Regions from separate parts of the Lysinibacillus sp. NPDC093197 genome, predicted to be linked through region 1. Evidence: riboswitches for the same ligand, from Rfam matches in the RefSeq annotation. Region 1 holds a riboswitch; the other holds the start of a gene.
What was found. Region 1 has a riboswitch for thiamine pyrophosphate ahead of thiM (hydroxyethylthiazole kinase). Riboswitches for the same ligand answer to the same signal wherever they lie in the genome.
Positions count from the first base shown of each region.

Region 2: another riboswitch for thiamine pyrophosphate. It lies ahead of thiW (energy coupling factor transporter S component ThiW); the one in region 1 lies ahead of thiM (hydroxyethylthiazole kinase).

Region 1 covers NZ_JBIVOH010000006.1:115,937-123,894, forward strand. The annotation lists gene ACIP9G_RS16250 (class I SAM-dependent methyltransferase) at 1-283, opposite strand, end outside; gene tpx (thiol peroxidase) at 372-875, opposite strand; gene ACIP9G_RS16260 (RDD family protein) at 1,053-1,652, opposite strand; gene sppA (signal peptide peptidase SppA) at 1,665-2,678, opposite strand; gene mbcS (acyl-CoA synthetase MbcS) at 2,863-4,449, opposite strand; TPP riboswitch at 4,644-4,742, shown strand; gene thiM (hydroxyethylthiazole kinase) at 4,834-5,589, shown strand; gene thiD (bifunctional hydroxymethylpyrimidine kinase/phosphomethylpyrimidine kinase) at 5,589-6,416, shown strand; gene thiE (thiamine phosphate synthase) at 6,403-7,035, shown strand; gene ACIP9G_RS16290 (alpha/beta-type small acid-soluble spore protein) at 7,151-7,363, opposite strand; gene thiI (tRNA uracil 4-sulfurtransferase ThiI) at 7,578-7,958, opposite strand, start outside.
Region 2 covers NZ_JBIVOH010000008.1:192,360-200,317, forward strand. The annotation lists gene ACIP9G_RS18895 (vWA domain-containing protein) at 1-1,612, shown strand, start outside; gene ACIP9G_RS18900 (VWA domain-containing protein) at 1,596-4,193, shown strand; gene thiW (energy coupling factor transporter S component ThiW) at 4,253-4,744, opposite strand; TPP riboswitch at 4,965-5,072, opposite strand; gene ACIP9G_RS18910 (MFS transporter) at 5,128-6,324, opposite strand; gene ACIP9G_RS18915 (ABC transporter substrate-binding protein) at 6,726-7,799, opposite strand; gene ACIP9G_RS18920 (ABC transporter permease) at 7,796-7,958, opposite strand, start outside.

The sequences.
Region 1 (7,958 bases):
CCGCAAAAATTTGTTCTACGAAATAGCCAACTAATAGACCAAGAGTATCTGGCGTCATTTGATGATTTGGCTGGGAACCTTTTCGCATTCCTTTTAAAATAGCAATTTGAATGGACTTGCGCACGTCTTCTTTCGTTGCACCTTGCTGTGAGAAATCTACATCCCCATCAAGCCAAGCCTCTAGTCCATCAAGTACACCCTCTAATAAAGTCGTATCCTGCTCTTTTTCTATTTTTTCTGCATGCTCATTTAGCATCCCAAATAGTTTTTCAATCTTTTCCATACATAACTTCCTTTCACGCAGAAAAGAGCCGTGACAAACTCTGTCACAGCCCTTTTGTCTAGTATTATCTTAGCCTAAAAGAAGCAAATTATGCTAGTGCTTTAACTGCTGCAATTGCTGCTTCATAGTTTGGATGATCTGTAGCCTCAGGTACATACTCGACATAAGTCACTTTTCCAGCTGCATCTACCACAAATACTGCACGTGCTAGAAGACGTAATTCTTTAATATATACACCATATGCTTCACCGAAAGAAAGATCGCGATGATCTGAAACTGTTTGAACTGCATCAATTCCTGCAGCCCCACACCAACGTTTTTGAGCAAATGGTAGGTCAACAGATACTGTATAAATAACTACGTTATCTCCTAAAATTGCAGCTTCTTCATTAAAACGACGTGTTTGTGCATCACATACGCCTGTATCTAATGACGGAACAACACTAAATAAACGAATTTTACCTTCTGAATCCGTTAAAGAAACAGGAGATAAATCATTTGCTAAAACTGTGAAATCCGGTGCTTGGTCTCCAACCTTTACTTCGTTACCTATTAGTGTTACTGGACCTTTTTTAAATGTAATTTGTGCCATGAAAACGCCTCCTAATCATCATATGTACATAATCTTACTAAATGTAGGGAATTAATTGCAACTAGGACAGCTTATTATAGGCTAATCTTTGTGAATGCCTGTCATTTGCCACCTAATATTGCTCGACAACAGTCCAAAAAAGAAGGGCCACCTCATATGTTGAAGGTGGGCCCATTATTATTCTTCTTCAATCTTCTCCACTATCTGTTCAGGCTCTTTTAATTTTTCCTGAGTTGGTGTCGCTAATTGTGCTGTTTCTTTCGCTACGTATACTTTTTCATGGACAACCGTCGTATCTGCAAAATAATCATGTATGCCTTGGTTGTCAGGTAAAATCGCCACAAAAATATAAAGTGGCATAATTATGTTACTAATTAAACGACCAATCCATTCTCTGAACAGCACATCTGACCATGTAAGTTTGTCATGCTCTAGCGAGATAACACGTAGCCCGAAAGCCATTTTCCCTAACGTTTGCCCAAAAAATTTCGTCATTAGTACAAAGTAACAATAATAGAGAATAGCTGAAATAATTGAGATAGGTGCATACCAGACCGAATCCGATAATGACCAGTCCATTAAGTAAAATATCGGATTGGCAACGATGCCACCAACTGCTGAAATAATTAATCCATCTAAGACAAATGCCCAAAAGCGCACCCAAAATCCTGCTGTCTTCAATTCGTAATTTGTAGTCACTATTGGTGTCGTTGGCTTATCTAACAGTTCTTGTTCAATTGAGGGTGTCCCTTGCAAAACGAATTCATTGTTTGTCATGGTATGCCCTCCTTAGTATTCACCATATAAGTACATCATTTTAGGTGCTTTGTATTCTGTCATAATTTTCGTTAGCATTTTTTCTTCAGCCGATGGACCAAAAAGAGAGCTTACTTTCATACCAATTAATGACGGTAGGCCACCTTGATCATAGCTGTATTCAAACAAAACTGCATCCTCTAAACCGTAATCTTGACGTAAAGCTGCAATAGCTGCTTGCTCGTCGCCAATTTCATCGATTAAGCCTGCTTCAAGTGCCTTTGTTCCACCAAGAATTCGACCATCTGCCACTTTTTTCACGTCAGCTTCAGACATATTACGTCCTTGTTCAACAATATCAACGAACTCTTCATATGATTCGTTAATCATATCTTGCATCATAGCGCGTTCTTCTGCTGTAATTTCACGCGTTGGACTCAGCATGTCTTTATGTTGCCCAGATTTAAACGTCTCAAATTTCACGCCAACTTTTTCTGCAAGTTCCTGATAATTAATAGATTGCATAATGACACCAATTGAACCTGTTATCGTATCACGGTGTGCATAAATTTTATCTGCTGGTGCTGAAATGTAGTAGCCACCTGATGCTGCCATCGAATCCATTGACACATAAATTGGAATTTGACGTTCCTCTTTAATTTGCAACAGTTTTTTATAAATTTCTGCCGATTCCTTTACACCACCACCTGGTGAATTAACACTAAGAACAATACCTTGTACTGAATCATCATATAAAATATTGTCCAACTGATTTAAGAAAAACTGGTGATCATAAGCAACGGTTTGCCATAATGTGTTCGATCCAACATCTTGAATCGTTCCATCAACTTTTAAATAGGCAATACGCTTACTATAATCTTCACCCTCAATAACCGTTTCATAAACATCTAAATTATTTCCAGCGACAATGCTGTCAAAATTACTAAAAAAGTCTGATTTAAATATGGCAAAAATCGTATTAATCCCTAATGAAAATACTAACAACACAGCTGCAATAGCCAAAGCTATCCACCTTTTCACATTCATACAAACGCCTCCTCATCACGTTATACGTCTAAATGTCCAAAACGTTTCACTTTTAAGTAATTTTTATGTAAAAATGTTCTGTTGTTTATTATTTTACTATAAATAAATGGGGCTACAACAAAAAATCAAAAGTTCATAAAAAAACATGAACTTTGATTTTCCGACTTTATTTCCTAGGAAATATTTATTGATGTGTGTAATGCGCTTTTTCTTGTTGTCGTAATTCGACACGACGGATTTTACCAGAGGCAGTCTTCGGTAACACTTCTACAAATTCAATCGCACGTGGATATTTATAAGGTGCAGTCAATAATTTCACATGGTTTTGTAACTTTTTAATAAGTGTATCATCCCCAGTCTCATTTTCACGAAGGACTATAAATGCCTTAACAATATTTCCTCTTACTTCATCTGGACTAGCAACAACAGCCGCTTCCTTTACTGTAGGATGTTTCATTAATGCATCTTCTACTTCAAATGGTCCTATTGTATAGCCTGAAGAAATAATGACATCATCTCCGCGGCCCTCAAACCAAAAATAGCCATCAGCATCTTTATATGCACGGTCACCTGTTATATACCATTCTCCGCGGAATTGTAGGTTTGTTCGTTCAGGATCTTGGAAATATTTTTTAAAGAGTGCAGGTGTTTCTCGATGCACTGCTATATCCCCAACAACACCTTCCGACACAGGATGTCCTAGGTCATCGATTATTTCTACTGTATTTCCTGGTGTCGGTTTACCCATTGAGCCGACGCGCGCTTCCATGCCAACCATTGTCCCAACAAGTAATGTATTTTCCGTTTGCCCGTAACCATCTCGAACCTGTATATCAAACGTTTCTGAGAACACTTTTACTACTTCACTATTCAGTGGTTCACCCGCTGATACAGCTTGGCGAATCTCGCTTAAATTATAGTCCTGTAAATTATTGAGTGCTGCCATAAAACGATACTCTGTCGGTGTACAACATAATACATTTACTTTAAATTTTTCAAGCAATGACAAATAAGTTGACGCATCAAATTTGCCTTTATAAACAAATGCCGTAGCACCACTTCCTAAAGTTGCTAGGAATGGACTCCAAATCCATTTTTGCCAACCGGGCGCCGCAGTAGCCCATACTATATCATTTTCTTGAACACCTAACCAATTCGGTGCCGTTGTCCGTAAATGAGCGTAACCCCAGCTATGTGTATGAACAGCCGCCTTAGGATTGCCAGTTGTTCCACTTGTATAGGCTAAAAAAGCATTGTCAGTACTTTTTGTCGGTGTAGGATTCGTATAGTCTGTAGGATGCTCCTCCATTTTTTCAAGCAACGGTTGCCATGGTGTATGAGCATGACCAATAACATATTGCAAAATACCCTTTAAGTTTTTCACTTCGTCAAATTGCTCAATATATGGCTCGTAGGCAATTATTCCTTTTGCATTTGCATGTGTAATTCGGTATTCAATATCCTTTGTACGCAACATTTCCGAACTAGGGATAATCGTTAAGCCCGCTTTTAATGCCGCTATGTAGACGATATATGCCTCGACAGATCTTGGAACCATAACTAAAAGCACATCGCCTTTTGTTAGTCCCTGCGAAGTAAATACATGGGCCGCCTGATTTGCTTTTTCAAGTAAAGTTGCATATGTAATATGTTGAATTTCTTCATGATTATTATAAACAATTAATGCATTTTTAGTTGGGTCCTGAGCATATTTCTCAATCTCCTCAACAATGTTATACCATTCTGGTGCGATTAAATCCTGTCTTTTCATAATAACTGCCTCCTTATTGCTAGGTTTATTATAAAACTCATTTTTTATTATTTTCAATGGATGAACCTTATTTTAAGAAAGTCATGACAATTATCATGGTTTATTATATGGCATCAGTCACTGCTTTCCAGATAATGATAAAATGCTATTGAATACTGTGGATAGGTATGTTACATTTTGGACAACTAAAAACTTCATGATTGCGGGGGGACTCATAACGAGTTGAGAAGGTAAAACCTGACCCTTTGAACCTGTTAGTTAATACTGACGTAGGGAGCAACACACATCTTATTATTGATGATAAGCTCTTTTTACGTGTATATTTCGCACGAAAAAAAGAGCTTTTTTGCATGCTTACGTCCGTCCAAAAAAAGGAGGACTACGATGATTTTTCAAACTATTCGTAAAAAACGACCACTCATTCATTGTATTACAAATTATGTTGTGGCAAATTTTCAAGCAAACGGCTTATTAGCAATTGGTGCTTCGCCTGTAATGGCAGATGAATCTCTGGAAGTTGAGGAGATGGTATCGATTGCATCAGCCTTATTGATTAATATTGGCACGCTTACTACCCGTACAAAAGAATCGATGTTACTTGCTGGAAAAAAGGCAAATGCGCTAGGTGTACCGATTATTTTGGACCCAGTTGGTGTTGGAGCAACAAATTTACGTAAACAAGCGATACAGCAATTATTAGAAGCCGTTCATTTTGCTGTTATTCGTTGTAATATCGGTGAGCTTGCCGCTATTGCTGATGTTCATTGGCAACAAAAAGGAGTAGATAGTGGTAGCGGTTCAATTTCTGTTAAAGATAAAGCAAAAGAAATTTCTAAAAAATATAATTGTATTGTTATTGTAACTGGTGAAAAAGATTTTATAACTGACGGAGAGCACTCCCAATGGATTATTGGTGGACATGCTCGAATGACAGAAGTTACAGGAACTGGTTGTTTGTTAAGTGCCATTTGCTGTGCAGCTTATATTGCAGGTAATGAGCCATTTTCTCAGTTGTGCAATACATTAACGTGCTATAAAAAAGTTGCTGAACATGCCGCTTCATCCGCGCCATATAACGGTGATTTTGCAGTTTCGGTCTTAAATGAATTACACCGTTTATCCAAGGACGGTGAAAAATAATGCATATTGTAACAACAATAGCCGGCTCAGATAGCGGTGGTGGAGCTGGTATCCAAGCTGATTTAAAAACATTTCAGGAATTAGACGTATTCGGGACATCCGTTATAACTGCTTTAACAGCACAAAACACATTAGGAGTGAACGGTGTACTTCCAATTGAACATGCTTTTGTAAATAAACAACTTCATTCACTACTGGATGATTTTTCAATTAGTGCAATAAAAACAGGAATGCTTTTTTCTTCAGATATTATTCATACAATTGCACGAGCTCTGTCTAATTTAAATATTCCGCTTATCGTTGATCCTGTAATGATTGCAAAAGGAGGAGAAAACTTATTACAACAAGAAGCAGTTGAGGCATTAAAAAAAGATTTATTACCTCTTGCTACAATCGTAACGCCTAATATTCCAGAAGCAGAGACACTTACTGCTAGAAAAATAAACAATTTATCAGACATTCAGCAAGCTGCTCAATCATTATTAAAATTAGGTGTTCAATGTGTCATTATCAAAGGCGGACATTTACATGACGATCATTTTGCAACAGATTATGTATTTTTTGAAGATGGCGAATCATTTTCAATGCAATCTACTCGAATTGCAACGAAAAACACGCATGGAACGGGATGTACATTTTCTGCTGCATTAACCGCTTTTATTGGTCAAAAAAAACCTTTAAAACAAGCAATTATTGAAGCGAAAAAATTTATTCAATTAGCTATTAGCCATGATTTATCGATTGGAAATGGCAATGGACCAACAAATCATTTTGCTTACAAAAAATTTCATGATACTTGCGAGGTGACCATACATGAAAAGGAGTGACTTACAGCTTTATTTTATAATGGGCACAGCGAATGTGAAAAATAGACAACCTTTAGAAATACTTGAGGCAGCATTGCAAGCAGGTATTACGATGTTTCAATTTCGTGAAAAAGGACAACATGCATTGACGAATGAGCACTACGAGCATTTTGCACGTCAATGCCAAAATCTATGCAGGAAATATAACGTTCCCTTTATCGTCAATGATGATATCGACCTTGCCCTTAAGCTTAATGCAGATGGTATTCACATAGGTCAAGATGATTATCCCGTCTCACTAGTACGACAAAAAATTGGACAAATGATCCTTGGTGTTTCTGTCCATACAGCTACTGAATTGCAAGTTGCTTTAAAATATGGAGCAGATTATATAGGTATTGGTCCTATTTATGCAACCACATCTAAAAACGATGCCAAACCACCTTGTGGAACAGAATTTTTACATCAAGCACATAGCATGAATCCGCTGTTGCCGATTGTCGCAATTGGTGGTATTGACTGCCTGAATGCATCTGCTGTTATTAAAGCAGGTGCAGATGGTGTCGCTGTTATTTCTGCTATTTGCGAAAGTAATGACATTCAAAAAACCGCTTCAACTTTCAAATCATTGTATTTATAGCTTTGTTATATGTATGCATGTAATCGTCTGGCATAAAAAAACTAAATTTAAACAAACTAAAACCAGTGCCTTTTACGGTCACTGGTTTTAAGTTTAATAATTGCTTATTCTGCAATTATTGGTTTTTTGGCATACCTTTTAATTGAGATTCTGCCATTTGTACAAGACGTTTAGTGATTTCACCACCAACGGAACCGTTAGCACGAGCTGAAGCATCAGCTCCTAATTGAACACCAAATTCTTGTGCAATTTCGTATTTCATTTGATCAAGTGCTTGTTGTACACCAGGTACTGCAAGCTTGTTTGAACTACCATTGTTGTTTGTCATGTCTGTCTCACCTCCTTGTGATTATAGAATGTGCGATATTTGTTTTTTAATACAAAAAAAATAAAGGTAAAATGTAACTCTAAAGGAAATTGACTAGAAAATTAAAAAAAGAACCGTCCCAAATACGATTTTGAGACGGTTTCCTTCTTATTAAATGGCGTTTTTAAATAAATGCAAAACAACGATAAATTTATTTGTTACGCCCGTAATTTTTTTATAAAAGATCTGCAAATTTATCTGTTGACTGCTCTTTTTTCGGGAAAATGTAAACTTCACGGTTGGTCACAGCACGTTCAATTAGGTCATCGAAATCAGAAAAGCTTTCATAATGCTCTACTTTTTCAAGCTTTGGTTTCGTTTTCGGACTAGCAGGTGTGAAAATTGTACAGCAATCTTCAAATGGCTGAATCGACGTTTCATATGTGCCGATTTTCTCCGCAATTTCAATAATGTCTAATTTATCATTCGATATAAGCGGACGTAAAATCGGTGTATTCGTTACAGCGTTAATAGCAGTCAAACTTTCAAGCGTCTGACTTGCTACTTGTCCAAGACTTTCACCTGTTACTATGGCAAGTGCGTTAATTTCTTCACG
Region 2 (7,958 bases), on a different contig from region 1:
AACTCGGGTTTCTCCATATTTAAAGCATTTACAAAAAAATGCGTTGCTCTATTTGCAATTGCTAGCATTGCTCCTATTAGTGCTAGCACTGATGAATCCGTATGTGAAAAAAAGCACTATTGCGGGTGCGCAGACGATTTTTATCGTTGATACGTCCGCTACAATGCTAGCTGGTAAAGAGCAATCTACATTTGATGCACATAAAAAAGAAATGCAATCATTAGTGAAGCAACTTGACGGACGACCTGTCACATTAATAACAACGGGCAATACGCCACAAGCAGTACTACAGCAGGAAACTAATGTGAAAAATATTGAAAAAGCGATTCAAGATTTACATGTAACGTATGAAACTGCGCAAATGAATAAGGCGCTTGACGTCGCACAAGCGTTTGTTGGTGATACGCAAACATCGATTTACGTCTTTACAGATTCACTCGATAAAAAACAATTGCCAATGGAGAAAGATTCAGTGAAATGGCTCGTATATGGTGCTGAAAAGGGATTAACAAATGTTGCAATTACACGCTTTGCGGCAACGACAGACGGTAAATCTACGATGGCGTTAGTGCAACTACAAAACGATACCGACCAGGAGCATGAGCTGACAATTACACTTCAAAATAATCAAGGTGAAGTGATAATGGACGAGCAAATATCTTTATCAGCGAATGAAGCTACGACTAAAACATTTAAAGATTTACCTTTAATGGATACTATAACAGCGAACATTGATGTGAAAGATGATTATGCAGTGGATAATACACAATCGGTTGTGCTTCAAACTGCAACAGCGAATATCGTTGTCGACCAAAGCATGCATCAACTTATTCAAAAGGGCTTTCAATCTATTAATAATAATGTAAAGATTGTACCGTCATTACAACTAGCGGATAACCAAAATGCTACCATCGTAACAAATCAAACGTCATTACTTCAAAAAATACAAAGACCGTTAGTATTAATTGGACGTGATGATGTTGAAAAAAAGGAAATTAATGGTGAGGTAAAAACAACGAGCGATGCTTTATTTGCATTTAGTGAGTTAAATGATATTTATGTAAGTGCACTGTATCCTGCTTTTGATGGCTATAAAACAATTGCCACAGTAGGTGATAAACCATTTATTCAACGATCACCACAAGGGGATATTATCGTTCTAGCTGATATTGCAGATACGGATTGGCCATTATATCCTTCATTCCCGTTATTTTTATGGAGTGCGGAACAACAATTATCTGAATCAGTAGGGTCTCTTGGCATTTTCGCACCAAATGAGCAACGTTCAGTTGCGTTAGCACAAGGAGATTGGAGTGTCTATTCTCAGGACGATGAATTTTTATCGTCAATTACTAACGGTTTATTAACTGCACCGATGCAGCCAGGTATTTACACGGCTCGCTCAAGTAGTGAAGAAAAACGTCTTATCGTGCAACTACAGGCACCTGAACGTGTGATAGAAGAAGGGACGAGCTATACGCTTGGAGAGCTTCAGCAAAATGGCAAAGAAGAAGTATCAAAGGCTTCATTTGTCCCTTGGTTAATACTCATTATTTTATGTTTGCTTGTAGCAGAGTGGGAGGTGCAACGACGTCGTGGATTTACGAATTGATACGCCATTAGCCTTATTGTTATTAGTGCCATTGTTTATGTACTTTGGGTGGACTTATTGGCAAGAGCGTATGCGCCTGAAAAAAAGTCATCTTGTTGTAATGAGCATTCGTGTAATAGCAATCGGTTGTTTGGTCTTTGCACTCGCAGCGCCCTATATTTTATTACCAGTAAAGGACGAGCAAGTATTATATTTAGTTGACCGTTCTGCTTCGATGAATAACACAGAAGCGGAAATGACTAGTTTTATAGAGGAAAGTTTGAAATCGAAAAAGGATGAACAACTTGCAGGGATTTACTCTTTTTCATCAACTCTCCAAACAGAAGCGATTTTATCGAAATCATTAAAGGAAGTTCCCAAATTTACTGAAGTCAAAGGAACAGACCAAACGAATATTGAGCAAAGTCTTCAACTTGCTACAGGTATTGTCGATCCTAAAAAGGCAACAAGACTTGTTTTACTAACAGATGCCAATGAGACACAAGGGAGCGCACTAGATTTTGCAACGAAGCTAAAGGGCTCCAATATTAGTGTAGATGTCGTTCCATTTCATCAAAGCGTGACGAATGATGTGTCTCTAAAAAGCTTTGTCACACCACAAGTAGCTTACGTAGGTGAACAGCAGCAGCTTGTTACGGAAGTAAATGCTACAGCTGCAGGACAAGGTGAACTATTACTGTACGAAAATGACAAACTCATTCATCGCGAGTCTGTAGAACTTGCACAAGGTTCAAATGTTTTCACATATAAACATACGGCAACTGCAGAGGGGCTTGTAAAATATGAGGCACACGTGCAAGTTGGACAAGATGCTATTTTTGAAAATAATAAATTAACAAGTATTACAATGGTGCAAAGTGAGCCACATTTACTCATTGTTAATGGCTACGATACGACATCACCAATTGCTGCAGCGCTAGGGGCGAATTCAATCTCCTATGATGTGATAGATGCAGCAAGCTTACCAAATGAACTTTCTAGCTATTTGCAATATAACGCTATTATTTTCGATAATGTACCTGGACACTTAGTCGGTGAAGCGAAGATGGGCGTTATTGAGCAGGCAGTCAAAAACTTTGGTGTTGGCTTTACAATGGTCGGCGGTGAAAATAGCTTCGGCTTGGGTGGCTATTTTAAAACGCCGATTGAAACATTATTACCTGTTGAGATGGAGATAAAGGGTAAAGAGCAATTGCCATCGCTAGGACTTGTCATCGTACTTGACCGTTCAGGAAGTATGTATGGCTCAAAATTAGAGCTAGCGAAAGAAGCGGCCGCACGATCAGTTGAAATGTTACGCGATGAGGATACGCTTGGGTTTATTGCCTTTGATGATCGTCCTTGGGAAATCATTGAAACTGGACCGCTTGGTAATAAAGAGGAAGCAGTCGATACGATTTTATCGGTAACTCCAGGTGGTGGTACGGAAATATATAGTTCACTTGCAGCGGCATATGATAGTTTGGCAGATTTAAAATTGCAGAGGAAGCATATTATTTTATTAACTGATGGACAGTCGCAATCAGGCAATTATGAGGATTTAATTGAAAATGGTAAAGAACAAGGGATTACACTTTCTACAGTGGCGATTGGACAAGATGCAGATGGCAACTTACTACAGTCATTAAGTGAAATGGGTAGTGGTCGTTTTTATGATGTCATTGATGAACAAACAATTCCTTCAATTTTATCACGTGAGACAGCCATGATTTCCCGTACTTATATAGAAGACAATCCATTTTACCCTACAATTTATAATGCAACTGGATGGAATGCACTCTTTGCAAATGGTGTGCCACAAATGAATGCATATATTGGTACGACAGCGAAGCAGGGAGCTGCTGTGATTGCCGAAAGCGAGAAGGAAGACCCTGTATTGGCTCAATGGCAATATGGACTTGGTAAAACTTTCGCTTTCACATCAGATTCGACAGGGAAATGGGCTGGTGACTGGGCAAGATGGCAAGGATGGGGATCATTTTGGCAAACAATCATTTCGCAAATGCTACCAAGTTATAATGATGTAGCCTATGATGTACGTCTTGATACAGATGGCTCATTTATCATCACGGACCCGACAAATGAAGCTGCCTTTTTAGATATTGTCGCTGTTGATGAATCTGGCGAGGAGCTTGATTTGCAGCTTGAAACGATTTCTGCTTCGCAAGTACGTGCAGTCGTCCAAGCTAAACCAGGGTTGATTTTTTTCCGTATTGCTGACGAAGAACAGGCGATTTACCAGGCTGGACTAAGCGTACCGTACAGTGCAGAATATGAATTACGTCCAGTGAATGAAACACTTGTCGAGCAACTAACGAAGCAAACTGGTGGCTCTGTCTTGAAAGAACCACAAGATGTGTTCCGTAAGTTCACTAACAAAGGAGCAGAGCGCCAAAATATTGCAACATGGTTATTATTAACGGGGATGCTATTATTCTTCGTAGATATTACGATTCGACGCTTTGGCTGGAGCTTCATAACAAGGCATAAACAAAAAGAAAAGTCTGTAGAAGAAGCAACTGTACAGTCGGAAGACACGAACGTTGCACAGTTATTAAAAGGGATGAAAAAACGCTCTTAATTAAAAAAACGATAGCACATTGCTAAAAGCGTGTGCTATCGTTTTTTTTATAAACATAGCTACTTCGTAATAAGAAGATGCGATGCGGTTTTCTTTAGACTGCTAGCAATCATAATACCAAGAAATGCCCCAATTAAACTAGATGTAAAAAATGCAGGCATAAAAAATAATGCTCCTACGGACGTTCCCATTAATAACTGCGCATATGGTACAGCGACTAATGAGGCAAGGATACCAGTGCCAAATACTTCACCAATACCAGCAAGCCAGTAGTTGCGACTGTATTTATAAGCAAAGGCTGCACATGCCGCACCGATGACGCTTCCAGGAATCGCTAAAAGAGAGCCTGTGCCTGTTAAAATACGAATCAATGATGTAACTATAGCAACGACGATGGAAGGCATAGGACCTAATAGAATGGCACAGATGACGTTGATCGCATGTTGTACAGGATAAGCACGTGCAATGCCAGTTGGAATGGAGACAAAAATAGAACCTGCTACTGCAATAGCTACTAATAAAGCCATCGTAGTTAGTTTTCGAATAGACATGATAGATACTCCTTTTAGTTTTGTGCGATGAATCGCCGATAGAACCCAGTGAACCGCCGGTAAAATGTGACAAATCGCCGATAGCACTTCCGAAATCGCCGATAAAACCGGACAAATCGCCGGTAGACCTCGCAAAATCACCGATAGCACTGTCTAATGAATACAAAAAAGCCGCTTCCTTGTCACGAAAGGAAGCGGCCTTGCATTTTAAATTACACGAAAGCAAGCGTCGCCACTTCCCTCCGCTAGTGTGAACTAGATCAGGTTCAAAGGGTCCGTATATGAGCATATACGTCTCAGCCTTGTAAAGACTCCCCTAGTGGTGTTAAACGATTTAATTTTTCGATAATAAATGTACCATATTACAAATAATTGTCAATGGACTAATTTGCATCAGGCTGCATAAGATGCGGCGCCTTTTTCAATGTCCAAATAAGCGCTAGTAAGAAGCATGTCATTAAAATAATTGCCCCAAATATATACGGGCTGTTCATATTCCAATCGAATAAAAGACCCGCAAGTGCAGGACCAATCATATTTCCAAGGCTCATATAGGCATTGGTAAGTCCAGCGGCTAAACCTTGTTCATTGCCAGCAAGTTTAGAAATCAGTGTGTTGACGGCTGGGCGAATCAGTGTTGTTGCCGTTGAGAAAATCGTTGCGACAACTAAAATAAGTGCGAAGCCAGAAACAAATAATATTAGGAAAATAGCTACAGCAGCAATAAATAAATTGACTAATACAACTTTCATTTCCCCAAAGCGTTTAAAGAGTGGTGTTATGATGAACATTTGCACAACAACACCAAATGCGCCACCGACAGTTAAAATGATCGCAATATCAGTAGGTGTGTAGTTAAATTTGTCTGTCACAAATAATGATAATGTCGTTTGGAAATTGGCGATGCCGAACGAGAACACTAGCATAATAACCAACATAACAAAGTATGGCATTTGGACTGAACGTGCCATCTGCCTCACGAGATTGTCTTGCTTTTGTGCTTTCTGAGCTGCACTTGGTTTTGTAGAAGGTAATAACAACAATGAAAGGATAGAGGCAATAATAGCAGCTCCTCCAGCCATAAAAAATGGGAAATGCAAACTAACTTTAGATAGGAATCCACCAATACCTGGTCCAATCATAAAACCAAGAGACATAGCGGCACCTAACATGCCCATTCCTTTACCTCGTTCTTCATACGTTGTGATATCTGCTACAAACGCCATAATTGGAGGTGCTACAAAGGCAGAACCTAAACCTCCTAAGAATCGAGCAACAAAAAGCATCCAAACGTCTGTAGATAGCCCGAACGAAATTTGCCCAATACCAGTTACAATCAGACCAAAAATAATCAAATTTTTTCGACCATATCGATCCGAAAGATTCCCAGCAATTGGAGAAAAAATGAATTGTGCAAAGGCGAACGTTGCAATTAACATGCCAAGAACTTGTCCTGCTGCACCAAATATATGTAAGTACTTTGGCATAACAGGAATAATAATTCCGATACTCCCCATTGCGATAAACATATTAAACATTAAAATATACAAAGCCGCCTTGTTAGACTTCTGCTGGGTCATCGAATACCCCCCTTTTTTCTATTGAAACATTACTCCAGTCTATCATAAAGAAATATTGCTTGGCTATTGGATTATAGTCGTAGATGAATGACCTGGTGATTGGAACAGAGACATTGTTTTTTCCTATGAATAATACCGTTGATTTCCACTACGGGCGGTCGCTTTCCACGGGTATACTGTAAGCCGCAACCCTCGCTGGCGCGCAGCCTGTTGCGTCTTACGTGTTGTGCGTTCCCGCAGGAGTCGCCGCCCTCCGCTCCAATTAACTGAACATATCGGAAGTGAAATTCTCTATTAGAACTATCAAAAGAAAAAATGACAAAAGACACCAAGTATTTAAACTTTTGATGCCTTTTGTCGACTCTTTGAGAGAGAAAAATATTGTTTTTTCTCTTTAGTATTTATCGAATACTCATTTTAAATTCTAAAAACAATTCATTGTATTTGCCTAAATATTCTGGACCAAGGTTTTTATATACTTCTAATTTTTTGCGTTGCTCCTCGGAAGGGTAGAAGCGCTCATCAGTTACAACTTCTTTATCCATTAAGTTCATCGCTGCAATATTAGGTGTAGAATAGCCTACATAATCAGCGTTTTGAGCACCAGATTCCGCTTTCAACATAAAGTTAATAAAAGCATGTGCACCATCAACATTTTTTGAAGTTTTCGGGATAACCATATTGTCAAACCATAAATTTGAGCCTTCTTCTGGAACAGCAAAGTCTAAGTCTTCATTTTCAAATAACATATCTGCTGCTTGACCAGACCATGTGAGAGCGACAGCCGCTTCGTTATTAATCATTAAAGGTGTAATTTCATCACCGATGATTGCTTTAACGTTTGGTGCGAGTGTAATTAGTTTATTTGTAGCCTGACGTAACTCATGGTCATCTAACGAGTTAAGGGAATGACCAAGACTATTTAAGCCCATGCCAATAACTTCACGTGCACCATCTACTAAAAATACTTTACGTTTTAACGATGGGTCCCATAAATCTTCCCAAGAAGAGAAATCTAAGTCACCGACCAAATCTGGATTATAGACAATACCTACTGTGCCCCAGAAATAAGGAACAGAGTATTCATTGTTATCATCAAATGGTAAATCGAGAAAATACGGATCGATATTTTTAAAATTAGGTATTTTCGTTTTATCTAACGGAAGTAGTAAGTTTTCTTCCTTCATTTTTTCAATCATATATTCAGATGGCACTGCAATATCGTAAGCCGTACCACCTTGTTTAATTTTCGTCATCATTGCCTCATTGGAGTCAAATGTTTCGTAAATAACATGGATACCCGTTTCTTTTTCGAATTGCTTTAGCAAATCAGGGTCGATATATTCTCCCCAGTTAAAAATCGTTAATGTATCTTTACCACTTTTACCACCGTTCGCACTCATTGCGTCAGCAGCGTACATTAAAAGGGCGGAAACGACAAGAATAGCGATAGTAGCTTGAATTAAAGATTTCATTGTTGTCCCCCCGTTCTTTTACTTGTACGGCTAGTAAAGAAATAATAGCCGACTACAACTAATATAGTTACGAAGAATACTAAACCAGAAATTGCGTTAACCGTTAAAGAAATACCTGCACGAGCCATCGAGTAAATTTCAACAGATAATGTACTAAAG